4 regions of the Streptomyces sp. NPDC043996 genome follow, and region 3 is predicted to be linked to each of the others. Evidence: riboswitches for the same ligand, from Rfam matches in the RefSeq annotation. Region 3 holds a riboswitch; each other region holds the start of a gene.
What was found. Region 3 has a riboswitch for cyclic di-AMP ahead of AC07A4_RS21235 (transglycosylase family protein). Riboswitches for the same ligand answer to the same signal wherever they lie in the genome.

Region 1: another riboswitch for cyclic di-AMP. It lies ahead of AC07A4_RS25255 (M23 family metallopeptidase); the one in region 3 lies ahead of AC07A4_RS21235 (transglycosylase family protein).
Region 2: another riboswitch for cyclic di-AMP. It lies ahead of tolA (cell envelope integrity protein TolA); the one in region 3 lies ahead of AC07A4_RS21235 (transglycosylase family protein).
Region 4: another riboswitch for cyclic di-AMP. It lies ahead of AC07A4_RS03285 (C40 family peptidase); the one in region 3 lies ahead of AC07A4_RS21235 (transglycosylase family protein).

The regions. Positions count from the first base shown of each region.
Region 1 is NZ_JBWKEY010000010.1:19,778-27,375, reverse strand. Features, by position in the region: gene AC07A4_RS25275 (hypothetical protein) at 1-330, shown strand, start outside; gene AC07A4_RS25270 (PLP-dependent cysteine synthase family protein) at 404-1,564, shown strand; gene AC07A4_RS25265 (MFS transporter) at 1,561-2,817, shown strand; gene AC07A4_RS25260 (PP2C family protein-serine/threonine phosphatase) at 3,008-4,147, shown strand; cyclic di-AMP (ydaO/yuaA leader) riboswitch at 4,379-4,540, shown strand; gene AC07A4_RS25255 (M23 family metallopeptidase) at 4,552-5,673, shown strand; gene AC07A4_RS25250 (aldo/keto reductase) at 5,815-6,759, shown strand; gene AC07A4_RS25245 (PrsW family intramembrane metalloprotease) at 6,762-7,598, opposite strand, start outside.
Region 2 is NZ_JBWKEY010000005.1:63,819-71,416, reverse strand. Features, by position in the region: gene AC07A4_RS14535 (bifunctional acetate--CoA ligase family protein/GNAT family N-acetyltransferase) at 1-1,822, opposite strand, end outside; gene AC07A4_RS14530 (HPr family phosphocarrier protein) at 2,013-2,294, shown strand; gene AC07A4_RS14525 (GntR family transcriptional regulator) at 2,581-3,255, opposite strand; gene tolA (cell envelope integrity protein TolA) at 3,525-4,370, opposite strand; cyclic di-AMP (ydaO/yuaA leader) riboswitch at 4,384-4,545, opposite strand; gene AC07A4_RS14515 (M16 family metallopeptidase) at 4,844-6,211, opposite strand; gene AC07A4_RS14510 (M16 family metallopeptidase) at 6,265-7,598, opposite strand, start outside.
Region 3 is NZ_JBWKEY010000007.1:442,238-449,835, forward strand. Features, by position in the region: gene AC07A4_RS21225 (cytochrome P450 family protein) at 1-487, shown strand, start outside; gene AC07A4_RS21230 (transglycosylase family protein) at 622-1,752, shown strand; cyclic di-AMP (ydaO/yuaA leader) riboswitch at 1,944-2,130, shown strand; gene AC07A4_RS21235 (transglycosylase family protein) at 2,135-2,872, shown strand; gene eno (phosphopyruvate hydratase) at 3,143-4,429, shown strand; gene AC07A4_RS21245 (FtsB family cell division protein) at 4,530-5,027, shown strand; gene AC07A4_RS21250 (DUF501 domain-containing protein) at 5,075-5,596, shown strand; gene AC07A4_RS21255 (Ppx/GppA phosphatase family protein) at 5,697-6,638, shown strand; gene AC07A4_RS21260 (NAD(P)/FAD-dependent oxidoreductase) at 7,036-7,598, shown strand, end outside.
Region 4 is NZ_JBWKEY010000001.1:726,708-734,305, reverse strand. Features, by position in the region: gene AC07A4_RS03290 (hypothetical protein) at 216-569, shown strand; gene AC07A4_RS03285 (C40 family peptidase) at 710-1,984, opposite strand; cyclic di-AMP (ydaO/yuaA leader) riboswitch at 1,993-2,161, opposite strand; gene pcrA (DNA helicase PcrA) at 2,394-4,853, shown strand; gene AC07A4_RS03275 (M23 family metallopeptidase) at 4,939-6,453, opposite strand; gene AC07A4_RS03270 (esterase/lipase family protein) at 6,708-7,580, opposite strand.

The DNA of each region.
Region 1 (7,598 bases), on a different contig from region 3:
ACCTGCGCCCTCTTCGCCGGTGTGTGCCACGGGCCGCACGGGCCCGCCGCCGCGCCCGCGACCCTCGCCACCCCCGCCCACCAGAAGTGTCCGGGGCCCGCGCACGGCGAGCACGCCGCCACCGGGCACCCCGCAGCGGTCGCCGCGCAGCCCGCCGACCGCGAGGGCCCGCCGGACGGCGGCGGCGGCGACAGCGGCGGCGGGCGCGCCGCCCCGCCCGCGTCCCCGCCCCGAGGCACGCGCCCGGCGGGCGCGGAGCCACGGGCCGGGCCGTGTGGCGCGCCCTCGGGAGCCGCCCTGCTCATCGCCATCGGCGTGGACCGGAACTGAGCGGGCCACGGAGTCCGGCAGCGGACTCCGCCTCGCCACCCCCCACTCCACGCACCCGAAGGACCGCTCACCCATGATCGGAAACTTGCGGCCCGCGGCGACCGCCGTGGGCAACACGCCCGTGCTCTGGATCGACGAGCCCTCCCTGGAGGGCGGCCGCGGCTACTGGGCCAAGCTCGAAGGCTTCAACTTCGGCGGCATCAAGGACCGCGCCGCCCTCCACCTGGTCGAACGCGCCCGTGCACGGGGTGAGTTGCGGCCCGGCGCACCCATCGTCGAGTCCACGTCGGGGACGCTCGGGCTCGGGCTCGCGCTCGCCGGCGTCCACTACGGCCACCCCGTGCACATCGTCACCGACCCCGGCCTCGAACCCATCGTCGAGCGGATGCTCATCGCCCACGGCGCCCGCGTCCACGTGGTGCGCGAGCCGGGCGCCGTCGGCGGCTGGCAGCAGGCCCGCGTCGACCGGGTCACCGAGCTGATGGCCGCCGACGGCATGGCCGGGGCCTGGTGCCCGAACCAGTACCACAACCCGGACAACCCGGACGCCTACCGTGAGCTCGCCGCCGAACTCGTGCGCCAGCTCGGCCACTTCGACGTCCTCGTCTGCGCCGTCGGCACCGGCGGGCACTCCGCGGGGATCGCCAGGGAGCTGCGCTCGGGGCCGGTGCCCGGCCTCGAACTCGTCGGCGTGGACAGCGTCGCCTCGACCATCTTCGGGCTCGCCGCGGGGCCCCGTCTGATGCGCGGACTCGGCTCCTCCATCCACCCCCGCAACGTCGACCACGACGCCTTCGACGAGGTCCACTGGGTGGGGCCCGCCGAGGCGGTGCGCAGCGCGCGACGGCTCGCCGAGCGGCAGTTCGCCACCGGCGGCTGGAGCGTCGGCGCGGTCGCCCTCGTCGCCGCCTGGCTGGCCCGCACCAGGCCGCGCGGGGCGCGGATCGCGGCGGTCTTCCCCGACGGGCCGCAGCGCTACTTCGACACCGTCTTCAACGACGAGTACTGCCGCGCCCACGGCCTCATCGGCTCCCCCGGCGCCGTCCCCGACGAGCCGCGCGAGGTCCCCGGGCCCGGGGACGGGGTGACCGGGTGGAGCCGCTGGCGGGTGAACCGGCAGGCGCGGGCGCACCGGTGGGCCGGGCCGCCGGTGCGCGCCGTCGAGCCGGTCCTCGGCGCCGCGCCGGTGGGCGGTCCCGCGGCGCCCGTGGGCGAGGGGGCGGTGGCCCCGTGACCGGAGTCTGGCGCCGGGCGCGGCGCTTCGACCCCGCGGTGCAGCTTCTGTTCGTCAACCAGCTCACCATCAACCTCGGCTTCTACATGCTGATGCCGTACCTCGCCGCCCATCTGTCCGGGCGGCTCGGCCTCGCCGCCTGGGCCGTCGGGCTCGTCCTCGGCGTGCGCAATCTCTCCCAGCAGGGCATGTTCCTGGTCGGCGGCGCGCTCGCCGACCGGCTCGGGTACAAGCCGATGATCGTGGCCGGGTGCGCCCTGCGCACGGCGGGCTTCGGGGCCCTCGCCTTCGCGCAGACGCTGCCGGTGCTCATCGCCGCGTCGGCGGCGACGGGGCTCGCGGGGGCGCTGTTCAACCCGGCGGTGCGCGCGTACGTCGCCGCGGAGGCGGGCGGTCCGGAGCGGCGCGTCGAGGCGTTCGCGCTGTTCAACGTCTTCTACCAGACCGGCATCCTGCTCGGCCCGCTCGTCGGACTCGCCCTGACCGGGGTGGACTTCCGGCTCACCTGCGCGGTCGCCGCCGCCCTGTTCGCGCTGCTCTCGGTGGTGCAGATCGCGCGCCTCCCGGTGCGGCGGGCCAAGGCGGACGCGGCGGGCACAGGCCCCGGGCAGTGGCGGATCGTGTTCGGCAACCGGCCCTTCTGGCTGTTCTCGCTGGCCATGACCGGCTCGTACGTCCTGTCCTTCCAGGTCTATCTCGCCCTGCCGCTCGAAGTGGAGCGGCTGCTCGGCGAGGGCACTGCGCAGACGGCGGCGACCAGCGCGCTGTTCGTGGTGTCCGGGCTCGTCGCGCTCGTCGGGCAGCTGCGGATCACCGACTGGTGCCGCCGCACCTGGACGCGCGAGCAGTGCCTGGTCGCCGGGCTCGCCCTGATGGGCGCGGCGTTCCTGCCGCCCGCGCTCGGCGGGCCCGGGTACGCGGGCGTCACGGCGCTGCTGCTGTGCGCGGCGGCGCTCGCCGCGGCCAACGCCGTGCTCTACCCCTTCGAGATGGACACCGTCGTCTCGCTGTCCGGGGACCGCTGGGTGGCCACCCACTACGGGCTCTACAACACCGTGTGCGGCATCGGCATCACCGTGGGGAACCTCGGCATGGGCGCGCTGCTCGACCTGAGCGAACGCCGAGGGGTGTCCGCCGTGCCCTGGCTGGCGCTCGCCGCCGTGGGGGCGGGGTGCGCCCTGGCCCTGCGGGCGCTCGCCCGCGCGGGACGGCTCGCGACGGGGGCGCCCGCGCCCCTGCGGGACGCCGTGTGAGCCCCCCGTCCCGGTGGTGACTGCCTCCACACCTCACCGCGGGTAACCCACTCGGAGCACGCCGGGTCGCTCCGGGGCCCCGGGGCGGGAAGCCTTGGGCCGATGCGGCGTGTCTGCGGTGGGAGTGGAACGGTGGTTGCTTTCCGTGGCGGGGGGCTCCAGCCCTGGGCCTGCGGGCCGGGGGCGCGCCATGGGCGGTGAGGGGCGGAGCCTGCCCCGGGAGCGGGAGCCCGACCGGGCCCTGCCCCGGGAGCGGGCGCTCACCCGGGCCCTGCCTCCGCTCCTCATCGTGGCCGGGGTCGTCTTCGACGCGCTCACGCCGCCCGAGTTCACCGCGTCCCCGCTGTTCGCGGCCGCGCCCCTGATCGCGGCCCCGTTCTTCTCCCTGTCCACCACCGTGGCGACGGCCGCCGTGTCCTGTGCCGCCGTGCTCGCGCTGCGCCTCAAGACCCACGCGGGCGTGGACGTGGAGGTCGTCACCTCGTTCGTCACCATGCTGACCGTGGGCGCCCTCGCCGTCGTCATCAACCGCGTGGTGCGCCGGGGCGACGCCCGCCTCGCCTCGGCGCGCTCCATCGCCGTGGCCGCCCAGCGGGCGGTGCTTCCGCTGCCGGACCCGCGCATCGGCGGGCTCGACGTGGCCGCCCGCTACGAGGCCGCGCAGGCCGACGCGTTCATCGGCGGCGACCTGTACGCGGTGCAGGACACCCCGCACGGGGTGCGGCTCGTCGTCGGTGACGTGCGGGGCAAGGGCATGGGCGCGGTGGCCGCCGTCGCGGTGGTCATCGGCGCCTTCCGCGAGGCCGCCGAGCAGGAGACCACCCTGGAGGCGGTGGCGCAGCGCCTGGAGCGTGCCCTGGCGCGCGAGGGCACGCGGCGCGACGGGCTCGACGCGTTCGAGGGGTTCACCACCGCCGTCCTCGCGGAGATCCCCCGTGGCGAGGGCATCGTCCGGCTCGTCAACCGGGGCCACCCCGAGCCGCTCGTGCTGCGGGCCGACGGCCGTCTTTGCGTGCTCTCGCCCGCCGAGCCCGCGCTGCCGCTCGGCATGGGCGAGCTCGGCACCTGGCCCGACCGCGCGGACGAGACCGACTTCCCGCCCGGGTCGACGCTGCTGCTCTACACCGACGGGCTGAGCGAGTCCCGGGACGCCGACGGGGTGTTCTACGACCCCGCGGCCCGGCTCGGCGGCCGGATCTTCTCCGGCGCGGACGCTCCCGACGCGCTCCTTTCCACCCTGGTGGCGGAGGTCGTCGAGCACACCGGGGGCGGCGCGAGCGACGACATGGCGCTCCTCGCCGTACGCCGTCCCCTCACACCGCGTGACTGAATGGCGCCCCTCCGCAGCCCGGCTGACCACTTGTCAGCGAGATGTCAAGATCCGCCTCGCTGCGCTGTGTCATGGCGACCGCTCAACTCGCCCTGTTCCGCTCGCTCTTGTCCCGTTGTGTTTATCGCGTAAGCGTTAACGATCAGCGGGAACAGCTTGGAATACCGACCGGCTGTCTATTAACGTTCGATAACGCAGCGCGGTCGTCCCAGCCGTCACTCACGACGGCTCCGTGCGCATGTGCCTAATCCCGCGAGGGAGCCGGGGAACCACCAAAATTGGGGTGAATCGGCCGTCTTTCGCGTACGCGGTCTCGTACGTGAGGAGCGGTCGTAGGAGACCTTCCTGCTCCGAACCCGTCAGCTAACCCGGTAGGCGAGAAGGAAGGAAAGGAGCGCGCCCCAGTGGCGTCCAACCGGCCTGCCCCAGAAGCGCTGTTCATACCCACAGGACCTGCCGGATCCACCGGCCCCGCCGGTGAGTCCGCCGTCGGCACCGCGGGAGGCGACGACCCCACGGAGTACGCCGTCTACGCCGGGTATGCCACCCAGGACTCCCAGGAGACCTGGGGCGAGTGGAACCCCACGGCGGAGACCGTCCGCCCCGTGCGCGGCAAGCACCGGATCCACAAGAAGGGCGGCGGCGGCCTCGCCCGCAGCTCCACCGTCCTCGGCGTAGGCGTCATCGCCGCCGTCGGCGCGGGCGGCATGGCCAGCGCGCAGGGCGGCAAGCCGCCCGTCTCCCTCTCCATGCCGGACGTGTCGCTGCCCGGCATCGGTTCCCTGACCGCGGACGACGAGCCCGAAGCCGCCGCGACGCCCGCCGACGCCGCGCCCCTGAGCTCCGCGGGCGTCACCACCGCCGACGCCAGGCAGGGCACCACCGACGCCGGCCAGGCCCTGCGCGCCCGCATCCTCCAGCAGGCCGAGAACCAGCGGCACCAGGCCGACGACACGCAGCGCCAGGAGGCGCAGGACGCCGCCCTGAAGGCCGCCACCGAGCGGGCCGAGGCCCAGCAGGGCAAGGCGCGGGCGGCCGCCAAGGCCAAGGCCGCCGAGGAGAAGCGCGAGAAGGAGGCGGCGGCCCGCAAGAAGCGCGAGGCCGAGCGCCTCGCCAAGCTCGCCAAGAGCTTCACGCTCCCCGTCTCCTCGTACACCCTCACCTCGCACTTCGGCGACTCCGGCTCCATGTGGTCCTCCGGCCGGCACACCGGCCTCGACTTCGCGGGCTCCGCGGGCGCGCCGCTCAAGGCCGTGGGCACCGGCACCATCAAGGAAGCGGGGTGGGTGCCCTCGTACGGCTACCGCACCGTCCTTGAGCTGAAGGACGGCACCGAGATCTGGTACTGCCACCAGTCCTCGCTCGGCGTCAGCGTGGGCCAGCAGGTCAGCACCGGCCAGGTCATCGGCCGCATGGGCGCCACCGGCAACGTCACGGGCGTGCACCTGCACCTGGAGGTCCAGGCGCCCGGCGGCGGCACCATCGACCCGCTGGCGTGGCTGCGCTCCAAGGGGCTCACCCCGTAACACCCCGCCCCCCGAGGCGACTTCCCGAGGGGCCCTCCTGACTCCGGCGGCCCTGGCGACGACCCCCCGACGCCAGGGCCGTCGGTCACTCCCGCCCCGGCGCGGCGGAATTCCCCCGTTCACAGGGGCGTTGGTGCCCGTATGACCACTCTTCGCCCTCTGGGACCCTCCGACCTCGAAGTCTTCCCCCTCGCCCTCGGCGGCAACGTCTTCGGCTGGACCGCTGACCAGGAGCAGTCCTTCGCCGTCCTGGACGCCTACACCGCCGCGGGCGGCAACTTCATAGACACCGCCGACGTGTACTCGGCCTGGGCACCCGGCAACAAGGGCGGCGAGTCCGAGGCCGTGCTCGGCCAGTGGCTCGGCGCCCGCCGCAACCGCTCCGACGTCGTCATCGCCACCAAGGTCGGCGCCCACCCCGACTACAAGGGCCTGTCGGCGCACACCATCAAGGCCGCGGCCGAGGAGTCCCTGCGGCGGCTCGGCACCGACTACATCGACCTGTACTACACGCACTACGACGACCCCTCCGTGCCGGTCGAGGAGATCATCACCGCCCTCGACGAGCTGGTGCGCTCCGGGAAGGTCCGCGCGATCGCCGCCTCGAACATCAGCCCCGAGCGCCTACAGGAGTCCCTCGACCTCTCCGACCGCGAGGGCCTGGTGCGGTACGTGGCGCTCCAGCCGCACTACAACCTCGTCTCGCGCGACACCTACGAGGGCCCCCTGCAGGAGATCGCCTCGCGCTCCGGCCTCGCCGCGATCCCGTACTACGCGCTCGCCTCCGGCTTCCTCACCGGCAAGTACCGCCCCGGCGCCGACGTCGACAGCGCCCGCGCCGCGAACGCGGGCGCCCACCTGGACACGGAGCGCGGACCCCGGGTCCTGGCCGCCCTCGACGAGGTGGCCGCGGCCCACGACGCCGAGGTCGCGACCGTCGCCCTCGCCTGGCTCGCCGCCCAGCCGACCGTGGCGGCCCCGCTGGCGTCGGCGCGCACGGTGGAGCAGCTGCCCGCGCTCCTCGCGGTGGGCGACCTGGAGCTGACGGCGGCGGAGCTCGCGGCGCTGACGGCGGCCGCGGCCTGACGTCAGGTGCGGTAGGGGTTGTACGGGGGCAGCGCCGGGCCGTAGGCGAGGGCGGGCCCGTACGCGGCGTGCGGCAGCGACACCGGTCCCGGTGTCGCTGACGTCGCCCGTGCCGCGTAGCCGAGGGCGGGCCCGGCCACGGGGCGGCGCTCCCACAGCGCCTGCAGGAGCTCCCGCTCGCGGGCGGCGAAGTCGGCGCCGCCGCGGCCGCCGCGGGCCCGGTGGCGAAGGAGCGCGAGGGCCGTCGCGTACGTCTCGTACTCCACGACGGTGCGGCCCGCGGGCTTGCCCAGGTGGAACACCGCGTAGTCGCGGGCGAGGGTGCGGGCGTCCATCGAGCCGAGGGCGTACGGCTCGGGCGCGGCGAACCAGCCCGCCGCCGCGTACACGGGCAGCTCCTCGCGCGCCAGGCGGAGCTCGCGCTGGCGCAGCCAGACGGCGAGCCAGGTGAGCAGCCCGAACAGCGGGAGCATGAAGGTGGCGTAGACGACGAAGAAGCCGTACTCGCCGAAGCCCGCGGAGCCGTTCCAGAAGGCGTGCAGGCCCATCGCCAGGACGAGACCGGCGCAGGGCAGCAGGGCCCTGCGGACCGTGCGGTGCTCGGCGGCGGTGGCGGCGATGCCGAAGCCGATGCCGGTGAGCGCGGTGAACAGCGGATGCGCGAACGGTGACATGACCACGCGCACGAAGAAGGTCGCGGCGGTCACCGAGGCGAGGCCGCTCTCGCCGCTGAGCTGGTCGGTGCCGAAGGCGTTGCCGAGGTAGAGGATGTTCTCGGTGAAGGCGAAGCCGGTGGCGGTGACGCCCGCTATCACGAACCCGTCGACGACCCCGGTGAA
Region 2 (7,598 bases), on a different contig from region 3:
GGACGACGGCGACGGGCTTGGTCGGGCAGGAGGCGGCCGCGGCCCGCAGCGCGGCGGCCAGGGTCTCCCCCTGGCCCTCGCGGCTGGACTCGCCGAGGGAGGGGATGACGGTGACGACGGCCGCGTCGCAGGTGTCGGCGGCGAGCGCGGCGCCGAGCGCGGCGCGGAAGTCCTCCGGGGTGGCGCCGGTGGTCAGGTCGCGCGGGGGCAGCGGACGCAGCCCTTCGGCGACGCAGGCGTCGTACGTGAGCAGGCCGAGGGACTCGGAGTTGCCGAGGATGGCGACGCGGGGTCCCGCGGGCAGGGGCTGGCCGGCGAGGAGGAGACCGGCGTCGACGAGTTCGGTGACCGTGTCGACGCGTATGACGCCCGCCTGGCGCAGCAGCGCGGAGACGGTGGCGTGCGGGAGGCGGGTCGCAGCGCCCGCGTGGCCGGTGGGGGCGATGCCGCTGTGCCGGGCGCCCTGGACGACGACGAGGGGCTTGGCGGCGGCGGCGCGGCGGGCGAGGCGGGTGAACTTGCGGGGGTTGCCGATGGATTCGAGGTACATGAGGGCGACGTCGGTGTCCGGGTCCTCGTACCAGTACTGGAGGACGTCGTTGCCGGAGACGTCGGCGCGGTTGCCCGCGCTGACGAAGGTGGAGACGCCGGTGAGGCCCGCGCCGCGGCGGTGCAGCCGGGAAAGGAGGGCGATGCCGATGGCGCCGGACTGGGTGAACAGGCCGACGCGCCCGGTGGCGGGCAGCTCGGGGGCCAGCGAGGCGTTGAGGCGCACGTCGGGGGACGTGTTGAGGACGCCGAAGGCGTTGGGGCCGATGAGGCGCATGCCGTAGGAGCGGGCCTGGCGGACGAGCTCGCGCTGCCGGTCGCGTCCTTCGGGGCCGCTCTCGGCGTATCCCGCGCTCAGGACGACGAGCCCTTGGACGCCGTGTTCGCCGCAGTCGGCGACGGCTTGTGGGACCCGCTCGGCGGGAACGGCGATGACAGCGAGGTCGACGGGCTCGGCGACGGCCCGCACCGAGGGGTGGGCGGGGACGCCCTCGACGCCCTGGGCGGTGTCCTCGTCGGTGAAGGCGTGGTTGATGGCGTACAGGCGACCGGTGAAGCCGGAGCGGCGCAGGTTGCGCAGGACGGTGCGGCCGACGCTGTCCTCGGCGCGGCCGACGCCGATCACCGCGACGGAGCCGGGGGCCAGGATGCGCTGCACGGAGCGGGCCTCGGCGCGCTGTTCGCGGGCGCGCTGGACGGCCAGGGAGCGGTCGGTGGGCTCCAGGTCGGCTTCGAGGCGGACGACGCCGTCCTCGAAGCTGCGCTCCTGGCGGTACCCGGCGTCCGTGAAGACCTTGACCATCTTGGTGTTGGCGGGCAGCACCTCGGCGGTGAAGCGGCGCACGCCACGCTCCCGGGCGACGGCGGCGAGGTGTTCGAGCAGCGCGGAGGCGACGCCCCGGCCCTGGTGGGCGTCCTGGACGAGGAAGGCGACCTCGGCCTGGTCGGCCGGGGACGAGGCGGCCCGGCCGTCGGCGTCGACGCGGTCGTAGCGGACGGTGGCGATGAACTCGCCGCCGACGGTGGCGGCGAGCCCGACGCGGTCCACGTAGTCGTGGTGGGTGAAGCGGTGCACGTCCTTGGCGGACAGGCGCGGGTAGGGCGCGAAGAAGCGGTAGTACTTCGACTCGTCGGAGACCTGCTCGAAGAAGCTGACCAGACGGTCCGCGTCGGCGGCGGTGATGGGCCGGATGCGGGCGGTACCGCCGTCGCGCAGCACCACGTCGGCTTCCCAGTGCGAGGGGTACGCGTGGCCGTCCGCCGGGGTGTGCATGGGGCCAGGGTACGGGTCGCGCGGCCGCGCGGGCCGGGGCAGTGTAGGAGGCGTCGCACGGCGGTCGGGTGGCGGCACGGCGCGGGACGAGGGGCCGCGGGCAGCCGCGGCGCCGGTCCGGCCGGAGCACCCGGGTCGGCATGAGACACTGGTCTAGACAAGTGTGAGACACCTGGAAGGGCAGCAACACATGGCTGAGCGCCGCGTCAACGTCGGCTGGGCCGAGGGCCTCCACGCCCGGCCCGCCTCCATCTTCGTCCGTGCGACCACGGCCTCGGGCGTGCCCGTGACGATCGCCAAGGCCGGCGGCAACCCCGTCAACGCGGCCTCGATGCTCGCGGTGCTCGGCCTGGGCGCGCAGGGCGGCGAGGAGATCGTGCTCGCTTCGGACGCCGAGGGTGCGGACGCCGCCCTGGACCGTCTCGCGAAGCTGGTCGCGGAAGGGCTTGAGGAGCTCCCCGAGACCGTCTGACACCGTCTGACACCGTCGGACATCGCGGTACGGAGCCGCGCGAACCCAAGGGTTCGCGCGGCTCCGTCGTGTTTTCGGGGGCGTGCCGCTTTCGGGGTGTGCCGCTTTCGGGGTGCGCCGGGGCTGCCGGGGTGTTCGGCGCGAATTGAACGACGTGCGGGCATGCCGCTTGAACGAAGCGCGACCATGCCGCTGTCAACGTGCCCGTGCCGCCGGGAAAGAAAGAAAGTGGCGCCGGGCGGGAAATCCGGTACGGAATTCCCGCTCTTTGTCTACGGGCTCGCCGTTAATTCCGCGCGCCCACCGTGTTTACGGCATGTTGCGGACCCCTCACACGACCGGCGCGCGGCCGGTGCGCGGACGCCGTGCGCTCGGCGCACAGGACGGTCAGCGCGCGGGCGCGGTCGGCGTCCTTGCGGGTGACCGCGTCGACGACGGCGGCGTGCCCGGCCCAGACCTCCGCGGGCGCGGCCGGGGCCTCCGCGACGTACATCCACGCGATCTTGTGGCGCAGCTGGGTGAGCAGGGCGATCAGGCTGGGGCTCGCGGACGCCTGGGCGAGCGTCTCGTGGAACCAGCCGTCCAGCGAGCGCAGGTCCTCGCCGCCGCCCCGGCGGGCCCGCTCCTGGCCGAGCCTGACGAGGCCGCGCAGCACCTTCAGATGGGCCTCGGTGCGGCGCTGTGCCGCGCGGGCGGCGGCCAGGGGCTCCAGGAGCGTGCGGACCTCCAGGAGGTCGGCGGCGTCCTGTTCGGTGGGCTCGGCGACGCACGCGCCCGCGTGCCTGCGGGTGACAACGAAGCCCTCGGCCTCCAGGGTGCGCAGGGCCTCGCGCACGGGGACGCGGGAGACGCCGTAGCGGCGGGCGAGCAGTTCCTCGGTCAGCCGCGTGCCGCGTTCGTAGACACCGGCGACGATGTCGTCCCGGATGGCCGTGCACACCGAGTGCGCGGGAATGCGCATGACGGACCTCCGCTTTACTGCCCTTAATGCCCGTGAAACGCGTCGCACGACGCACTGAATGACGCTTGCGCCACGAACCTATGGACTCTGCCACGACGGACTCTATTGCAGGCAGCCACATTTTCCGATGGTGCGCGGTAATCCATGGATATCTTTTGGCCAAGGGTGTGCGCCCAGGACGCGTGCGCGCGGAGCGCGTGCGCGGCGTACGCACGCGGAAAGCCCCGGCTCGGGGAGCCGGGGCTTTCGGAAGCGTGGGTGACGGCGGGTCAGACGCTGACGCCGTGGGAGCGCAGGTACGCCACCGGGTCGATGTCCGAGCCGTAGTCGGCGCCGGTGCGGGCCTCGAAGTGCAGGTGCGGGCCCGAGGAGTTGCCGGTGGAGCCCGAGAGGCCGATCTGCTGGCCGGGGGTGACGGCCTGGCCGACGGTGACGCTGATGGACGACAGGTGGCCGTACTGGGTGTACGTGCCGTCGTTCATCTTGATCACGATGTTGTTGCCGTAGGCGCCGCCCCAGCCCGCCTCGACGACGGTGCCCGCGCCGACGGCCTGCACCGAGGTGCCGGACCCGGCGTGGAAGTCGATGCCGGTGTGGCTGCCGGAGGACCACATGCCGCCGCCCGCGCCGTAGGAGGTGGAGACATACGAGCCGTTGACCGGGGCCACGTAGGCGTTCAGGCGCTTGCGCTCGGCGTCGCGGGCGGCGCGCTCGCGGGCCCGCTCCTTGGCCTCCTTCGCCGCCTTGGCCTCGGCCTCCTTCTTGGCCTTCGCCTCGGCCTTCGCCTTCGCCTCGGCCTCGGCCTTGCGCTTCTGCTCGGCGGCCTTGTGGCGCGCGGCCTCCTCGGCCTTCTGCTGCGCGGCGGCGTCGTTGGCGGCCTGCTTCTGGGCGTTGGCCTGCGCGTCGATCTCGTCGGCCAGCGTGTCGTTGATGGCGATGGCCTGGGTGAGACCAGTGCTGCCATGGTCGGCGGAGCTGTCCGCGGCGAGCGCGGGAGCGGCCAGGCCCGAGATGACGCCGGTGGTGGTGAGGGCGGCGACGCCCGCGGCGCTCGCGGTGGTGCGGGTGATGCGGCTCGGGCGACGGTGCTTGCCGGTCGGGCGGATGAGCGCCATGAAGCGGCTGGTCCTTTCCTTCCTTCTCGCCTACCGGGTTAGCTGACGGGTTCGGAGCAGGAAGGTCTCCTACGGGCTCCTCGCCTCGCGGCAAGGGGTCCGATTCACCCCAGGGGACGTGTGGGTCCCCGGCTCCCCTGGCTCGCGCCGTACGGGGACTCGGCGATGACTGTCCGGTGCCGCGGACGCGGCGTACTGCCTTACGGACAGCCGCACTGACGCTAAACGCCTCATCTTTCAATCGACAAACGGATCCCGGCTTTTGTAGCGCACGCCACACGGCAGACGCCCAACCTCCATGTCAATTCGGACATATGGCGGCATGACGGGACCCCGGGGGCATCTCTAGCCTCCGGGGTCCCATGAGTCAGGCGATGTTGGTGCCGGTTTGTCCGTGGCGTGTTGGTGCCGGTTTATCCGTGGCGCGTTGGGGCGGTTTGTCCCTGGCGCGTTGGGTCGGTCCGGCCTTGGCGTCAGCCGGTGACTACGGTCACCTCGCCGATGCCGAGTGCCTTCACCGGCTCCGCGATCTGCGCGGCGTCGCCCACGAGGACCGTCACCAGCCGGTCGCTCGGGAAGGCGCTCACGACGGCCGCGGTGGCCTCCATGGTGCCCGTGTCGGCCAACTGCCGGTACAGGTGCGCCTGGAAGTCGTCCGGCAGCTGCTGCTCGACCTGGTCGGCGAGCGTCGACGCCACGGCGGCGGCCGTCTCGTACTTCAGCGGGGCGACGCCCACCAGGTTCTGCACGGCGACGTCGCGCTCGGCGTCCGTGAGGCCCTCGGCGGCGAGGGTGCGCAGGACCGTCCACAGGTCGTCCAGGGCCGGGCCCGTGTTCGGCGTGTCCACGGAGCCGCTGATGGCGAGCATCGCGACGCCCGTGCCGCCCCGGTCGGAGCGCAGCACCTGGCCGAACGCGCGCACGCCGTACGTGTAGCCCTTCTCCTCGCGCAGGACGCGGTCCAGGCGGGAGGTGAGGGTGCCGCCCAGGCAGTAGGTGCCGAGGACCTGGGCCGCCCACACGCGGTCGTGCCGGTCGGGGCCGACGCGGCCGATGAGCAACTGCGTCTGGACGGCGCCGGGGCGGTCCACGATGACGACGCGGCCGGTGTCGTCGGCCGTCACCGGCGGCATCGGGCGCGGTTCGGCGCTGCCGCCCGTCCAGGCGCCGATGGTGTCGGCGAGGATGGCGTCCAGGTCCGTGCCGGTGAGGTCGCCGACGACCACGGCGGTGGCCGTGGCGGGGCGCACGTGCTTCTCGTAGAAGGCGCGCACGGCCGCGGAGTCGATCGCCGTGACCGTCTCCTCGGTGCCCTGGCGCGGGCGCGACATGCGCGCGTCGGCCGGGAAGAGCTGCTTGGCGAGCTCCTTGGCGGCGCGGCGCGCGGGGTTGGCGGTCTCGTGCGGGATCTCGTCCAGACGGTTGCGGACGAGGCGCTCGATCTCGCTGTCCTCGAAGGCGGGCGCGCGCAGGGCGTCGGCGAGCAGGCCGAGCGCCTTCGGCAGCCGGGAGACGGGCACTTCGAGCGAGAGCCGGACACCGGGGTGGTCGGCGTGCGCGTCGAGCGTGGCGCCGCAGCGGTCGAGCTCGGCGGCGAACTCCTCGGCGGAGTGCTTGTCGGTGCCCTCGGAGAACGCGCGCGCCATGATCGTGGCCACGCCGTCCAGACCCTGGGGCTCGGCGTCCAGCGGCGCGTCGAGGTGGACCTCGACGGCGACGAGCTGCTGGCCGGGGCGGTGGCAGCGCAACAGCGTGAGGCCGTTGGCCAGGGTGCCGCGCTCGGGGGCGGGGAAGGCCCAGGGCTTGGCGGTGCCCGCCTGGGGCTGCGGGTGGAGATCCATCGTCACGGACGTCTCAGTCTCAGTTGTCTCAGTCTCAGTCGTCTCAGCCTCAGTCACTTCGCCGCCTCCCCTGCCTGCTCGGTGTTCTGCTCTGCGTCCTGCTCAGTGGCGTCGGTGGCGTCCGTGGCGTCCTCCGCGGGGGCCACGGGCTCGTACACGAGCACCGCGCGGTTGTCCGGGCGCAGACGGGCCTTCGCCACCTCCCGCACCTCCTCCGCCGTGACCTCCAGGACGCGCTGGACGGCGGTGAGGGCGAGCTGCGGGTCACCGAAGAGCACGGCGAAGCGGCACAGTTCGTCGGCACGGCCCGCGACCGTGCCGAGGCGGTCGAGCCATTCACGCTCCAACTGGGCCTGGGCGCGTTCCATTTCCTCCGGGGTGGGGCCCTCCTCGGCGAACCGGGCGAGCTCCTCGTCGACGGCGGCCTCGATGACGGGGACCTCGACGTCGCCGGAGGTCTTCACGTCCAGCCAGCCGAGCGAGGGCGCCCCGGCGAGCCGCAGCAGGCCGAAGCCCGCGGTCACGGCGGTGCGGTCACGGCGCACCAGGCGGTTGTAGAGCCGCGAGGACTCGCCGCTGCCGAGCACCGTCAGGGCCAGGTCGGCCGCGTCGGACGCGCGCGTGCCGTCCTCCGGGAGGCGGTAGGCGGCCATCAGGGCGCGGGCCGGCACGTCCTCCTCGACGACCTCGCGCAGCTCCTGGCCGATGCGCTCGGGCAGCGAACCGTCACGCGGCGGCTGCTTGCCGTCGTGCGAGGGGATGGAGCCGAAGTACTTCTCGACCCAGGCGAGCGTCTGCTCCGGATCGATGTCGCCGACGACGGAGAGGACCGCGTTGTTGGGCGCGTAGTACGTACGGAAGAAATTCCGGGCGTCGTCGAGGGTCGCCGCGTCCAGGTCGGCCATCGAGCCGATCGGGGTGTGGTGGTAGGGGTGGCCCTCCGGATACGACAGGGCGGTGAGCTTCTCGAAAGCCGTGCCGTAGGGGACGTTGTCGTAGCGCTGGCGGCGTTCGTTCTTCACCACGTCGCGCTGGTTCTCCATGGACTCCTCGTCGAGGGCCGTCAGGAGGGAGCCCATGCGGTCCGCCTCCAGCCAGAGGGCGAGCTCCAGCTGGTGGGCGGGCATCGTCTCGAAGTAGTTGGTGCGCTCGAAGCTCGTCGTGCCGTTCAGCGAGCCGCCCGCGCCCTGCACCAGCTCGAAGTGGCCGTTGCCGTGCACCTGCTTCGAGCCCTGGAACATCAGGTGCTCGAAGAGGTGAGCCAGGCCCGTACGGCCCTTGACCTCGTGGCGCGAGCCGACGTCGTACCAGAGGCACACCGCGGCGACCGGGGTCAGGTGGTCCTCGGAGAGCACCACTCGCAGGCCGTTGGCCAGCCGGTGCTCGG
Region 3 (7,598 bases):
GCAGCGGCAGCTCCTCCAGCGTTCCCTCACCGAGGGCGACGGCGCACTCCTCGAAACGGGCATCGAGGAACTCCTGCGCTTCGACGGCCCCGTTGAGCTGGCCACCTGGCGGTTCGCCACCGAACCGCTGCGCATCGGCGGCCAGGACATCGCGCCGGGCGACCCGGTCCTCGTGGTGCTCGCCGCCGCCGACCGCGACCCCGACCGCTTCGATCAGCCCGACCTGCTCGACCTGACCCGCCGCGACAACCCGCACCTGGGATACGGCCACGGCATCCACTACTGCCTGGGCGCGCCGCTGGCCCGCCTGGAGGGCCAGACCGCCCTCGGTACGCTCCTGCGCAGGCTGCCCGACCTGCAACTCGCGGCGGCCCCCGAGGAGTTGAGGTGGCGCGGCGGGCTCATCATGCGGGGGCTGCGGACGTTGCCGGTGCGTTTCACACCGGCCGCACGGGTCACCCGTGCTGACGGGCCGTCAACGATGTGACTTTCGCGTGATCTCCCCTGGATCGACTTGTGACTGGCGTTCGAGTGCGGCTACGTTCACGACGGCCCGGCACCTCGCGCGCGTACCGCGCGTACCCGTACCGCGCCTGTCCTGTCGTCCACGAAAGGCACCGCATGCTCTCCGGTCAAGGCCGTCACCGTCGCCCCCGTCAGGCCCCGGCGATCCTCGTCGCCGCGGGCGTCACCGGATCCGCCATCGCCATCCCGCTGCTCGGCGCGTCGAGCGCGAGCGCCGCGGACGCGCAGACGTGGGACAAGGTCGCGGAGTGCGAGAGCGGTGGCGCGTGGAGCGCCAAGGGAGCCGGTTACTACGGCGGGCTGCAGCTGACCCAGGACACCTGGGAGCAGTACGGCGGCCTCTCCTACGCCCCGAGTGCCGACCAGGCGAGCCGCTCCCAGCAGATTGCCATCGCCGAGAAGGTGCTCGCCGACCAGGGCCCCGACGCCTGGCCGAACTGCGCCCCGGCCGCGGGCCTCGCCAAGGGCGGCAAGGCGGCCGACGTCGACCCGGGCCTGCCGTCGGCTCCGCCGCGCTCGTCGGACTCCGATGAGTCCACGACGTCCGGCAAGGAGAAGGACGACAAGCGGAAGAACGAGAACGGCGACGAGAAGGGCAACCAGAAGGACAGCGGGAAGGGCGCCGAGTCCGGCGGCTCCGACTCCGACACCGCCGAGAAGCCCGGCAGTTCCACCGAATCGCGAGACAAGACTCACGATTCGGACAGCGAGGGCGGCAAGGGCGGCAACGGCGGCAAGGGCAGCGACGCCGACAGCGCCGACAAGGGCGAAGGCGGCGGCAAGCACCGCAAGCCCGCCGGTGACTCCGACGGCTCCGGCAAGTCCGGTGCGGACGACAGCGCTTCGCCGGAGGGCTCCGACGGCGCCACGCCCGGCACGGACGACGCGTCCGAGGGCCAGTCCTCCGGCCGTCACCGCGGCGGCAGCGCCGCCGACGACGCCCCGTCCGGCGACACCGGCCCCGGCCGCCACGCCTCGCGCGGCGACGGGCGGGACGCGCCCGCCGCCGAGGGCCGCTCGGGCTCGTACACGGTCCGCTCCGGCGACAACCTCTCGGCGATCGCCGACAGCCACGACGTTGACGGCGGCTGGTCGGGTCTGTACGAGGGCAACAAGAACACCGTCGGCTCCGACCCGGACCTCATCCTCCCCGGTCAGCGGCTCGAACTGGGCGCGGATGACACGGACGCGACGGTTGAGGGCGACGGGAAGTCGAGCGGAAAGTAGGGCAGTTGCCCGGCGGTTCGCGATGAATGTCCGGTTTAAAGAAGCTGAGACGCAAGTGAGAGATGGGTCTCAGAAGCCCTGATCGTCTTTGAAATTCCGGTGATTGCCTGTCTACGGTCAGGATCGCTCGCCACAGCGGGCCCCGCCGGTCGGTACGCCGAATCCTGCCAACGGCCGGACGGGAACAGTCGTCGCTTCGAGCGCCGAAGGCAGGAGCGGGGGACCCAAGGTAAGCGCCGGGCCCGGACGTTGAGCGGTCGTGAGACGCGCGATACGCACGGGGACGGCTAGGGGTGAAGCCGCGCGCTAGGACGCGCGGCCGGGCACTCACCCGCCCGAACCCGACAGCTCACCTCGCAGGCGTCGGTGAGGGGATCACTCCATGCTGCGTTCCGGCAAGGGCAAGCACCGCCGTCCGACCAAGCTCGACAAGGCCACTCGCGCCGCCACCGTCGTCGGTGTCACCGGTGCCGCCGTCGCCGCCCCGCTGATGGCGACCGGCACGGCCAACGCCGCCACCGCCTCCGAGTGGGACCGCGTGGCCCAGTGCGAGTCCGGCGGCAACTGGTCCATCAACACCGGCAACGGCTACTACGGCGGCGTGCAGTTCTCCGCCTCCACCTGGGCCGCTTACGGCGGTACGAAGTACGCGGCCACCGCCGACAAGGCCTCCAAGGCCCAGCAGATCGAGATCGCCGAGAAGGTCCTCGCGGGCCAGGGCAAGGGCGCCTGGCCGAAGTGCGGCGTGGGCCTGTCCAGCTCCCCGTACGGCGGTGGCGGCTCCGGCGGCCAGCAGCAGCAGCCGCAGCAGCAGGCCAAGCCGCAGCCCCAGCAGCAGGCGCAGCCGCAGCAGCAGGCCCAGCCCAAGCCGCAGGCGCAGCCGCAGCACCAGCCGCAGCAGGCCGCCCCGCAGGTCGAGAAGAAGACCGTCCAGACCCCGACCGGCAAGGTCGTGAAGAAGGGCGACGGCGAGTACAAGGTCGAGTCCGGCGACACCCTCTCCAAGATCGCCCAGGAGCACGACGTCAAGGGCGGCTGGCAGAAGCTGTACCAGCTGAACGACGACATCGTCTCCGACGCCGACTTCATCTACCCGGGCCAGCAGCTCCACCTCAGCTGACCCTCCGGCCCCGTGAGGGGCCCCGGCTCCAGCGGAGCCGCCCCGTCCCCACGGGCTACCGCCCCGGTGTGCGTCCCCCCTGCGCACCGGGGCGGTACCTTTTGGTCCGGTAGTTTGTTTCGTGAGGGAACTATCCGCCCCCGGTCTGTCGTACCGTCCAGGGGGTGGGCGGTCGGCTGGCCGATGCTCCGGAGCCCGTTAGGCTCGTGTCGCAGGGGCCAGCGCGGCCCCCTAGTACCCCGCGTACCCCGCGTCACATCCCAGAAGGAGATGCTCGTGCCGTCCATCGACGTCGTCGTAGCCCGGGAAATCCTGGACTCCCGAGGCAACCCCACGGTCGAGGTCGAGGTTGGCCTCGACGACGGGTCCACCGGCCGTGCGGCCGTTCCGTCCGGCGCCTCCACCGGTGCCTTTGAGGCCATTGAACTGCGCGACGGAGACGCCAACCGCTACGGCGGCAAGGGCGTCGAGAAGGCCGTCCTCGCCGTCATCGAGCAGATCGGTCCGGAGCTCGTCGGCTATGACGCCACCGAGCAGCGCCTGATCGACCAGGCCATGTTCGACCTGGACGCCACCGACAACAAGGGCTCCCTCGGCGCCAACGCCATCCTCGGCGTCTCCCTCGCCGTGGCCCACGCCGCCTCCGAGGCCTCCGACCTGCCGCTCTTCCGCTACCTTGGCGGCCCGAACGCGCACCTGCTGCCCGTTCCGATGATGAACATCCTGAACGGCGGGTCCCACGCGGACTCCAACGTCGACATCCAGGAGTTCATGATCGCCCCGATCGGCGCGGAGTCCTTCTCCGAGGCCCTGCGCTGGGGCGCCGAGGTCTACCACACGCTGAAGAAGGTCCTGAAGACCAAGGGCCTGTCCACCGGCCTCGGCGACGAGGGCGGCTTCGCCCCGAACCTGGACTCCAACCGCGCCGCCCTCGACCTCATCGTCGAGGCCATCAAGCAGGCCGGTTACGTGCCCGGCGAGCAGATCGCGCTCGCGCTCGACGTCGCCGCGTCCGAGTTCTACAAGGACGGCAAGTACGAGTTCGAGGGCAAGTCCCGCTCGGCCGCCGAGATGACCGAGTACTACGAGGAGCTCGTCTCCGCGTACCCGCTGGTCTCCATCGAGGACCCGCTGTTCGAGGACGACTGGGCCGGCTGGAAGATCATCACCGACCGCCTGGGCGAGAAGGTCCAGATCGTCGGCGACGACCTGTTCGTCACCAACCCGGAGCGCCTGCAGCGCGGCATCGACGAGGGCTCCGCCAACGCCCTCCTGGTCAAGGTCAACCAGATCGGCTCCCTGACCGAGACCCTCGACGCCGTCGAGCTGGCCCAGCGCAACGGCTTCAAGTGCATGATGTCGCACCGCTCCGGCGAGACCGAGGACGTCACCATCGCCGACCTCGCCGTCGCCGTGAACTGCGGCCAGATCAAGACCGGCGCCCCGGCCCGCTCGGACCGCGTCGCCAAGTACAACCAGCTGCTTCGCATCGAGGAGATCCTCGACGACGCCGCGGTGTACGCGGGCCGCTCGGCGTTCCCCCGCTTCAAGGGCTGAGGTCCGGCCAGTAGGCCAAGGCCTAGCCAGTCGTACGTACGTCCCCGTACTCGGTCCCGTACCGTGTGCGGGGACGTACGCACGTACTGGGGAGGCGGACATGGCCGTGAAGAACCGTGACCGGTTCTCCACCGCGACGCGGCTCAAGCTGCTCGGCGAGCAGACCGCGCAGCGCGTCTACCGCTCCCAGACCAAGCGCCAGGCCCGCCGCTCCCGGCTCACCGGGCGCGCGGCCCTGCTCGTCCTTGTGGTCTGCTCGCTGGTGGTCGCGCTCGCCTATCCGATACGGCAGTACGTCTCCCAGCGCGCCGAGATCGCCGAGCAGCGCCAGAAGCAGGCCGAGCACCGCGAGAACGTCGAGCGGCTGCGCGACGAGAAGGCCCGCTGGCAGGACGACGCCTACGCCGAGCAGCGCGTCCGCGACCGGCTGCACTACGTGAGGCCCGGCGAGACGGGCTTCACGGTGATCGACCCCGAGGCCGCCGAGCGCCGCCGCACCGACGAGGGCGGGGCCGACCGGCCCTGGTACTCCAACGTCTGGGACGGCGTCGACAAGGCGGACGGCTCCGGCGCCGCCGGCCGTCCCGACGACAACTGATCCGACCCCGCACCCGTACCCCCCCCCGCACCCACCGAAAGTCAGGCATGGAAACGCCCCCGCCCCAGACCGAGCCCACCGCGCCCACGGACGCCGACATCGCCGCGTTCCAGGAGCAGCTGGGCCGCCCGCCGCGCGGCCTGCGGGCCATCGCGCACCGCTGCCCCTGCGGCAACCCGGACGTGGTCGAGACGGCCCCGCGCCTGGAGGACGGCACGCCGTTCCCGACGACGTACTACCTGACGTGCCCGCGCGCGGCCTCCGCGATCGGCACCCTTGAGGCCAACGGCGTCATGAAGGAGATGACGGAGCGGCTCGCGACCGACCCGGAGCTCGCCGCCGCGTACCGCGCGGCGCACGAGGACTACATCGCCCGGCGCGACGCCATCGGGGTCCTCGAAGGCTTCCCCTCGGCCGGCGGCATGCCGGACCGCGTGAAGTGCCTGCACGTCCTGGTCGGCCACTCCCTGGCCGCGGGCCCCGGCGTGAACCCGCTGGGCGACGAGGCCATCGCCATGCTCCCGGAGTGGTGGCGCAAGGGCCCCTGCGTCTCGGGCGACGAGAGCTGAGCCGCTTCCCCGCTGTGGGCGGCTGGTCCGCCCAGAGGGCGGAACGGGCGGGCACAGCCCCCCACCGCCGCGCACCCGTCAACGCACAAGGAGCACCCCAGTGACCCGCGTGGCCGCCATCGACTGTGGCACGAACTCCATCCGCCTCCTCGTGGCGGACGCCGATCCGCGGACCGGCGAGCTCGTCGACCTCGACCGCCGCATGCGGATCGTCCGCCTCGGCCAGGGCGTGGACAAGACGGGCCGCCTCGCCCCCGAGGCGCTTGAGCGCACCTTCGCGGCCTGCCGCGAGTACGCCGCCGTCATCAAGGAGCTCGGCGCGGAGCGCGTCCGCTTCGTGGCGACCTCCGCGTCCCGCGACGCCGAGAACCGCGACGTGTTCGTGCGCGGCGTCCTCGACATCCTCGGCGTCGAGCCGGAGGTGATCAGCGGCGAGCAGGAGGCCGAGTTCTCCTTCACGGGCGCCACCAAGGAGCTGACGGGCCGCGCCGACCTCGCCACCCCCTATCTCGTGGTCGACATCGGCGGCGGCTCCACGGAGTTCGTCGTCGGCGAAGGGCGGGTGCGGGCGGCCCGCTCGGTGGACGTCGGCTGCGTCCGCATGACCGAGCGGCACCTCGTGCGCGACGGCGCGGTCACCGACCCGCCGACCGCGGAGCAGCTCGCGGCGATCCGCGCGGACGTCGAGGCGGCCCTGGACCTCGCCGAACAGACCGTGCCGCTGCGCGAGGCGCACACCCTGGTCGGGCTCGCGGGCTCGGTCACCACGGTGGCCGGGATCGTGCTCGGCCTGGACGCGTACGACTCCGCGGCGATCCACCACGCGCGCCTGCCCTACGAAAGCGTCGCCGAGGTCGTGGACCGCCTGGTCCGCTCCACGCACGCCGAGCGCGCGGCGATCCCCGTGATGCACCCGGGCCGGGTCGACGTGATCGCGGCGGGCGCCCTGGTGCTGCTCTCGATCATGGAGAGGACCGGCGCGCGGGAGGTCGTGGTGAGCGAGCACGACATTCTCGACGGCATCGGCTGGTCCATCGCCTGAGCAGGCAAGATCACGTTTGAGCGGCCGCCGGGTGGGTTCGGCGGCCGCGTGATGACGTCCCGTCGGGAAAGTTCGTGAAGTTCTTCACAAGGAAAACGGCCCTGATGGGCGCGGTTCTGAGGACTTCGCGTCTCGAAGGCGGGGTTTTGAAGGCGCGGGGCTGACGCGCGGAGCGCTTCGCAGGTGTTTCGGGGGTGTGAACCGGGCACTGGTTCAGCGGGCGCCGAGGCCTGGAGTGGCTGTTCACGAGGGGTTGACAACGACTCGGAGTGGTCGGTGGTTCCCCCGGAGTGTCATGACCTCCGTCACGTGGGCGGCGAAGTGTAGCAGAGGCCCCACCCATCCTTGTGAAGGGGCGCACGAGCGACCCCCTCGGAGGGGGTGGATACTCAATGGCATGAGCACCACGGAGCGTCCCAGGATCCTCGTAGTAGGCGGTGGGTACGTAGGCCTGTACGCAGCTCGACGCATTCTCAAGAAGATGCGCTACGGAGAGGCGACCGTCACGGTCGTCGACCCGCGCTCGTACATGACGTACCAGCCCTTCCTCCCCGAAGCCGCCGCCGGCAGCATCTCGCCGAGGCACGTCGTCGTCCCGCTGCGACGCGTGCTCCCCAAGGCCGAGGTACTGACCGGTCGGGTCACGACCATCGACCAGGACCGCAAGGTCGCCACGATCGCGCCGCTCGTCGGCGAGGCGTACGAGCTGCCGTTCGACTACCTGGTCATCGCGATGGGCGCGGTCTCCCGCACCTTCCCGATCCCCGGCCTCGCCGAGCAGGGCATCGGCATGAAGGGCATCGAGGAGGCCATCGGCCTGCGCAACCACGTGCTCGAGCAGCTCGACAAGGCTGACTCCACGACCGATGAGGAGGTCCGCCGCAAGGCGCTGACCTTCGTCTTCGTCGGTGGTGGCTTCGCCGGCGCCGAGACCATCGGCGAGGTCGAGGACATGGCCCG
Region 4 (7,598 bases), on a different contig from region 3:
CGATGGGGAGCCGGTCACCGGTGAAGGACGCTAAACCTGGCCGTCACCGGGTCGTGTCACGTTGTGCGGAAGTGGCGGGTGCGGGCCGCTCGCGACCGGACCTGACCGGCTCGCGGGCCGCTAGGCGCCCGCTTCGCCCGTGCCCGCGACCGATGTGGCGGTTGTGCCCCACCTGCCTGAAGGAAGCTGATACGGGCCCGGTTAGGCTCCGCCCCATGGACGTACTCATCCATCTCTTCGTCGGCCTGCACATCATCGGCATCGCCTCGCTCCTGGGCGGCTTCCTGACCCAGATGAAGGCGATGGGCGAGGGCACGGCCCGCTTCAGCCCCGCGATGCTGCACGGGGCGCTGACCATGCTGGTCACCGGCGTGGCCCTGGTCGGCCTGAACCAGGCCGACGACAACGAGGTCAACAACATCAAGATCGGCGTCAAGCTGGCGCTGCTGATCGTGATCCTCGCGCTCGTGTACGTGAAGCGGGACGAGGAGAAGGTCGAGAAGGCGGTGTTCGGCGCGGTCGGCGCCCTGACGACGGCGAACATCTTCATCGCCGTCCTGTGGACGTAGGGCGCACACCGCCCGCCACGCGCGCGTGGGCCCGCACCCCCTCCGGGTGCGGGCCCACACACGTATCAGCCCTCTACGTACGCGTATCAGCCCTCTACGTAGAGGGCGGGTTCGCTATCGCTCCTCTACGGAGACGGCGGTCACGCGGGTCGTACCACGCTGTGGATCGGCATGTAGTAGATCGACTCGACGCGGACGTTCGCGCCGGGCTTCGGGGCGTGGATCATCTTGCCGTTGCCGATGTAGATCCCGACGTGGCTGATGTCGTCGTAGAAGAAGACCAGGTCGCCGCGTTTGGCGCTGGACGTCGACACCTTGGTGCCGGTCTTCACCTGGTCCCAGGTGGTGCGCGGCAGCGAGATCCCCGCGGTCTTCCACGCGGCCTGGGTGAGCCCGGAGCAGTCGTACGAGCCGGGCCCGGTGGCGCCCCACACGTACGGCTTGCCGATCTGCTGCTCGGCGAAGGAGATCACCTTCTCGGCCTTGGCGGCGTACCCGCTGTCGGTGTCTCCGGACCCGGACCCGGACCCGGTTCCGGATCCGGTGTCTGACCCCGTCCCGGCCCCCGAACCATCGCCGGAACCCTGGTCCCGGTCCCGGTCCTGGTCGCGCTCCCGCGCGCGCTCCCGTTCGGCGGCCTTCTCGGCCTTCTCAGCCTTCTCAGCCTTCTCGGCTTCCTCGGCCTTCCGCTTACGCTCCGCCTCGGCGTGCTCGCGCGCCAGCTCGGCGGCCTTGCGCTGGGCCGCCTCTTCCTTCCGCTTCTCGATCGCGGCGAGCCGTGCCTTCTCCTCGGCGGTCAGCTTCGACAGCATCGAGCGCGCCTGGGTGAGCTTGGTCTGGACGGTCCGTTTGCTCGACTTCAGGTCGTCGCGCGAGTCGCTGAGCGACCGCAGGCTCTTGGTGGCTTTGGCGCGCTGCTTGGCCGCCGCGACCGTCTGCGTCTGGTAGTCGTCGACCGCCTTCTTCTGGCGGCTGGTGAGCCGGCCCGCCAGGTGGTTCTGGTCGAAGAACCCCTTCGGGTCGTCGGCGAGGAGCAGCGCGGCGGTCTCGGAGACGGCCCCGGTGCGGTACTGCGCGGCGGCGAAGGAGCCGAGCTCCTGACGGGCCTCGTTCAGCCGGTCCGTGCGCTGGGCCACGTCGTCGAGGATCCGGTCGACCTTCTTGCGCTGCTTGTCGGCGCGCTCCTTGGCCGAGTTGTACTTCTGGGTGGCCACTCCCGCCTGGTGGTAGAGGTCGTCGACCTTCTTCTGGACCTCTTCCAGGGACGGCTTGCCGGGCTCGGACGGGGCGGACGGCGCGGCGTTCGCGCTCTGCGAGAGCACGGCCACCGAGGTCAGGGCGGCCGTCGTGATGCCGAGGGCGGGGGCGTTGCGGATGCGGGCGGGTCGGCTGCGCGGCTTGCGGTGCGACGCCAAGGTCGGCGACTCCTTCCGTGGACCGCCTACCGGGTTAGCTGTCGGGTTCGGGCGGGTGGTTCGGAAGGCTGCCCTACCGTCCCGTACTGCGTACGGGACCGATTCACCCCGGGATCATGGTGGGTCCCCGGCTCCACGAGCGTCGCGGCGACGCGTCGGACTCGGCGGAGGCCACGCGTGACCGGCGGGGATCGCCGGTGGGGGACGTGCGGCCCGCCGAGCACGCTAGCCAACTCCTGTGGCGTCGGGGAAGGTTGATGTTCGATATGCCCGATACGTTTTCGTTACTTTACGAAGCCCTTGGCGTGACCCTGATGCGCTGTCGCGCAGGGTGACGGTGCGGGGGCGGAGCGTGGATGGCCGGAACCCGGAGCGGGTTGTCAGTGCGGCCGCCTAGACTCGGGAGGCGATGAGCAGCCTCTTTGACGACAGCTTCCTGGCGGACCTCAAGCCCTCGCAGGGCACCGAGGAGCAGCCCCCGCCGCCGCCCGAGGACAGCGCTCCGGAGCCGATGCCGGACGATCTGTTCGACGGGAAGTTCGACGCGCCCATGACCTCGGACGCGTACTACCGGGACGGCGCCCCACGCCCGGCGATCGACCCGGCGACGCTGCTCGACGGCCTGAACGAGAACCAGCGCGCGGCCGTCGTGCACGCGGGCTCCCCGCTGCTCATCGTCGCGGGCGCGGGCTCCGGCAAGACCCGCGTGCTGACCCACCGCATCGCGTATCTGCTCGCCGAGCGCGGCGCGCACCCCGGCCAGATCCTCGCGATCACGTTCACGAACAAGGCCGCGGGCGAGATGAAGGAGCGCGTCGAGCAGCTCGTCGGCCCGCGCGCGGCCGCGATGTGGGTGTCGACGTTCCACAGCGCGTGCGTGCGCATCCTGCGCCGCGAGTACAAGAAGCTGGGCTTCACGTCCTCGTTCTCGATCTACGACGCCGCGGACTCCAAGCGCCTGATGGCCCTGGTCTGCCGCGACCTCGACCTCGACCCGAAGAAGTTCCCGCCGAAGTCGTTCAGCGCCAAGATCTCGAACCTGAAGAACGAGCTGATCGACGAGGAGGACTTCGCGGGCCGGGCCGCCGACGGCTTCGAGAAGACCCTCGCCCAGGCGTACGCGATGTACCAGTCGCGGCTTCGCGAGGCCAACGCCCTCGACTTCGACGACCTGATCATGACGACGGTCCACCTCCTGCGCGCCTTCCCGGACGTCGCCGAGCACTACCGCCGCCGCTTCCGCCACGTCATGGTCGACGAGTACCAGGATACGAACCACGCGCAGTACGCCCTCGTGCGCGAGCTCGTCGGCCCCTCCGGGGACGCCGCCGACGGCGACGGGCCCGGCGAGCTGTGCGTCGTCGGCGACGCCGACCAGTCCATCTACGCCTTCCGCGGCGCCACCATCCGCAACATCCTCCAGTTCGAGGAGGACTACACGGACGCGACCACGATCCTCCTGGAGCAGAACTACCGCTCCACCCAGACGATCCTGACCGCCGCCAACGCGGTCATCGAGCGCAACGAGTCCCGCCGCCCGAAGAACCTGTGGACGAACGCGGGCGCGGGCGCCCGCATCACCGGGTACGTGGCGGACACCGAGCACGACGAGGCGCAGTTCGTCGCCGACGAGATCGACCGCCTCACCGACGCGGGCGACGCCAAGGCGGGCGACGTCGCGATCTTCTACCGGACGAACGCGCAGTCCCGAGTCTTCGAAGAGATCTTCATCCGCGTCGGCCTGCCCTACAAGGTCGTCGGCGGCGTCCGCTTCTACGAGCGCAAGGAAGTCCGCGACGTCCTGGCCTATCTGCGGGTCCTCGCCAACCCGGAGGACGGCGTCCCGCTGCGCCGCATCCTGAACGTGCCCAAGCGCGGCATCGGCGAGCGCGCCGAGGCCATGGTCGACGCGCTCGCACAGCGCGAGAAGATCTCCTTCCCGCAGGCCCTGCGGCGCGTCGACGAGGCGTACGGCATGGCGGCCCGCTCGACGAACGCGGTCAAGCGCTTCAACACGCTCATGGAGGAGCTGCGCACCGTCGTGGAGTCGGGCGCGGGCCCGGCGGTCGTCCTGGAGGCGGTACTCGAACGGACCGGCTATCTGGCCGAGTTGCAGTCCTCCACGGACCCGCAGGACGAGACGCGCATCGAGAACCTCCAGGAGCTCGCCGCGGTGGCCCTGGAGTTCGAGCAGGACCGCCCGGACGGCGAGACGGGCTCGCTCTCCGACTTCCTGGAGCGGGTCGCCCTCGTCGCCGACTCGGACCAGATCCCGGACGAGGAGGACGACGGCTCCGGCGTCATCACGCTCATGACGCTGCACACCGCCAAGGGCCTCGAGTTCCCCGTCGTGTTCCTCACGGGCATGGAGGACGGCGTGTTCCCGCACATGCGCGCCCTCGGCCAGACCAAGGAGCTGGAGGAGGAGCGGCGCCTCGCCTACGTCGGCATCACGCGCGCGCGTGAGCGGCTCTATCTGACGCGGTCCTCCATGCGCAGCGCCTGGGGCACGCCGTCGTACAACCCGCCGTCGCGTTTCCTGGAGGAGATCCCGGAGACCCATCTGGACTGGAAGCGGAAGGGTTCCGTCGGCGCGCCCGCGTCGTCGGGTCCCGCCGCCGGGGTGGCGTCCTCGCTGTCGTCGTCGCGTTCGCGCGCGGGCGGCGCGCAGGGGTTCGCCACGCGCCGGGCGTCCGAGAAGCCGGTGGTGTCGCTCGCCGTCGGCGACCGCGTGACGCACGACCAGTTCGGCCTCGGCACGGTGGTCGGAGTGAAGGGCACGGGCGCGAACGCCGAGGCGTCGGTGGACTTCGGTGGCGGTAAGCCGAAGCGGCTGCTGCTGAGGTACGCGCCGGTGGAGAAGCTCTGACAGCGTCGCTCGCGGGGCCCTCCGGGGCCCCGTAGAGGGCGTCGCGTCACGGGGGCGTCGCGCCGGTTTGCAGTAGTGGCGCGTACTACGTCGGGTCGAGCCCGTGGCTGCGCAGCCACGGCAGCGGGTCGATGGCCGAGCCGCCGCCCGGCCGGACCTCGAAGTGGAGGTGCGGACCGGTGGAGTTGCCGGAGTTCCCGGAGTAGGCGATGACGTCGCCCGCCTTCACGGGACCGCTGGCCACCTTGTTCGTGGAGAGGTGGCAGTACCAGGTCTCCGTGCCGTCCTTGGCGGTCACTATCGCCATGTTGCCGTAGGCGCTGTTCCACTTCGTGGAGACGACGCCGTCGGTCGCGGCCATCACGGGCGTGCCGTACGACACCGGGAAGTCGATCCCGGAGTGCGCCGACATCCAGTTGACGCCCGCCTGGCCGTAGTACGCGCTCAGGCCGTGCTGCGAGACCGGCAGCGCGAACTTCGGGCGCAGCCGCTCCTTGCGGGCCGCCTCCGCGATCGCCTTCTTGTGCGCGGCGTCCTTCGCGGCCTTGAGGTCAATACGTTCCTGCGTACGGCTGGCCCGGTCGGCGAAGTCCCCCGCGTCGGCCGAGAGGTTGGCCAGCTGGGTGTCGAACTTGCTGTTCGCCGCGGACGGCTGCACCGACGCCGAGTCCGGCGCGGAGGCCCGCGCCTCCTTGTCGTCGTCGCCTCCGCCGAGGCCGCCCACCGTCGCGGCGGCCACGCCCGCGACGCCCATCACGCACGCCGAAGGAACGGCGACGGTGAGCAGCGCGGAGCGCTTCGCGGGGGAGCGGCGCGAACGGGAACGCGTGCGCGGGGCGCCACCCCGGGGGGCTCGCGGGCGCTCGGCGGGGGCGTGTTCGTCGTGCCCCGCACCAGCTTCGATGTCGCCGAGTTCGTCGGCGGGCGTGTCGTCGGGGGTGAACTCGTGCGGCTCGTAGGCGTCGCCCGTGTCGGCCGGGGCGCCGTTCGCCGCGTACGCGTCGTCGTACGTCTCGGACGTGGGCGTCGTCGCGCCGTACGCGTCCTGCTCGCCGTCCGAGTTCCAGGCGGTGGCGTCGTAGGCGCCGGTGTCGAAGACCTGGGTGGACCACTGGCCGGTCCCCGGGGCGTCGGTCCAGGAGTCGGTGGACCAGGCGGCCGTGCTGTCGGGGCCCGGCTGCGAAGGAATGTCCGTGAGCTGCTGGTATCCGGTGCTGCCCCACAGCGTCGCCGCGTCGTGGCCGCCCGTGTCGTACGCGGACTGGGCCGGGGCGCTGAACGCGTCCTGGCCAGGGGTCTGCGGGGCCGTCGTGGCCCACTGGCCGGTGTCGTAGCCCTGGCCGGGCAGCTCGCCGAAGAGCGGGTCGGAGGGGAAGCCGCCGCCGGGGATCGCGAAGCCGGAGCCAGAAGTGTCGAAGACACCCGTGCCGTCGTGCGCACCCGGCGCGTTGAACCCGGTGGCGGTGAACGTGCCGGTGGAGTAGCCGTCGTACCCATAGCCGAGGTGCTGTGCGCTCTGGTCGTAGGACCCATAGGGCGCGTAGTCGGCGTCGGGTGCCGGGGCCGGAGCGGGGGTCCCCGGCGGGTGACGGTCGTTCACCAACTTCTCTTTCGCCTCGACAGCATGGGCTGGCAGCGCAGTGCCCGCGACTGTACCCGGCGGTATGCGGGCGCGACAATCTTCGGCAGGTTCCGTGCTCGCCGGAAACGGGCATTCGGCCGTCTTTCGGCGGACTGCGGACGCAGGCTTGGCCTGGCGTTCGAGGAGTGTTCGAGGTCGGCCGGGGTGCGCGCGCCGTTTCGGCAAGGGGGCGCGCCGACCGGGCGGGGGTGTTCCGCGCGGCCCCGGCGGTGTCAGGCGACCGTCAGACCTCCCGTCGACGCGGAGGCGCTGGCTCCGGGCTCCACGAGGTCGAGGGCCTGGCGGATCGCCGACGCCATGGCGGGGTGCACCGGCAGGGCGAGGTGGCCGATGCCCGAGACGCGGACGTTCCGCGCGATGAGGTCCGGATGCTCGACGCAGGCCGTCTCGACCGGGTCCATGATCTGGTCCAGCTCGCTCCAGAAGCTCACGAACCGCGTACGGCAGCCGGGCGCGGGCCGCCGCAGCTCCTGGACGACGTCCGAGCCGGGGCGCATCTGGCGGACGATCGGGTGCGCGTCGGCGAGCGGCGCGACCCGGGTGCCGCCGTGCGGGGTGCCGAGCGTGACAAGGGCGCGGACGCGGGCGTCGCCGCCGAGCCGCTGCGCGTAGTAGCGGGCGATGAGGCCGCCGAGGCTGTGGCCGACGATGTCCACGCGCTCGTGCCCCGTGCGCTCGCAGATCTCCTCCACATGACGGCCGAGCAGTTCGGCGGCCTTGCGGATGTCGCAGGTCAGCGGGGAGTAGTTGAGGCACTCGACATGCTGCCTGCCGTGCTGGGCGAGGCTGCGGCGCAGCAGCACGAACACGGAGCGGTTGTCGATGAAGCCGTGCAGGAGCAGGACCGGGGGTTTGCCCTGGGACGGCAGCCGCGGCGCGTCGGGCGGCGGGGACGGAGGTGACGAGCGGCCCTCCTGGACGATGCCCGAGGGATACAGGAGCAGGTGTCCGGCGAGGATCGCGAGCTCCAAGGCGGTCGCCTTCAGCAGGGCGAGGGAGAGCCCGGCCAGTCTGGGCGCGAGCAGCGCACCGCAGAGACGAAAGGGCTGGGCCTTCGTGGCCGTCTTGACCCTCGTGACCGTCATGTCGACCTCCCGGTCGGC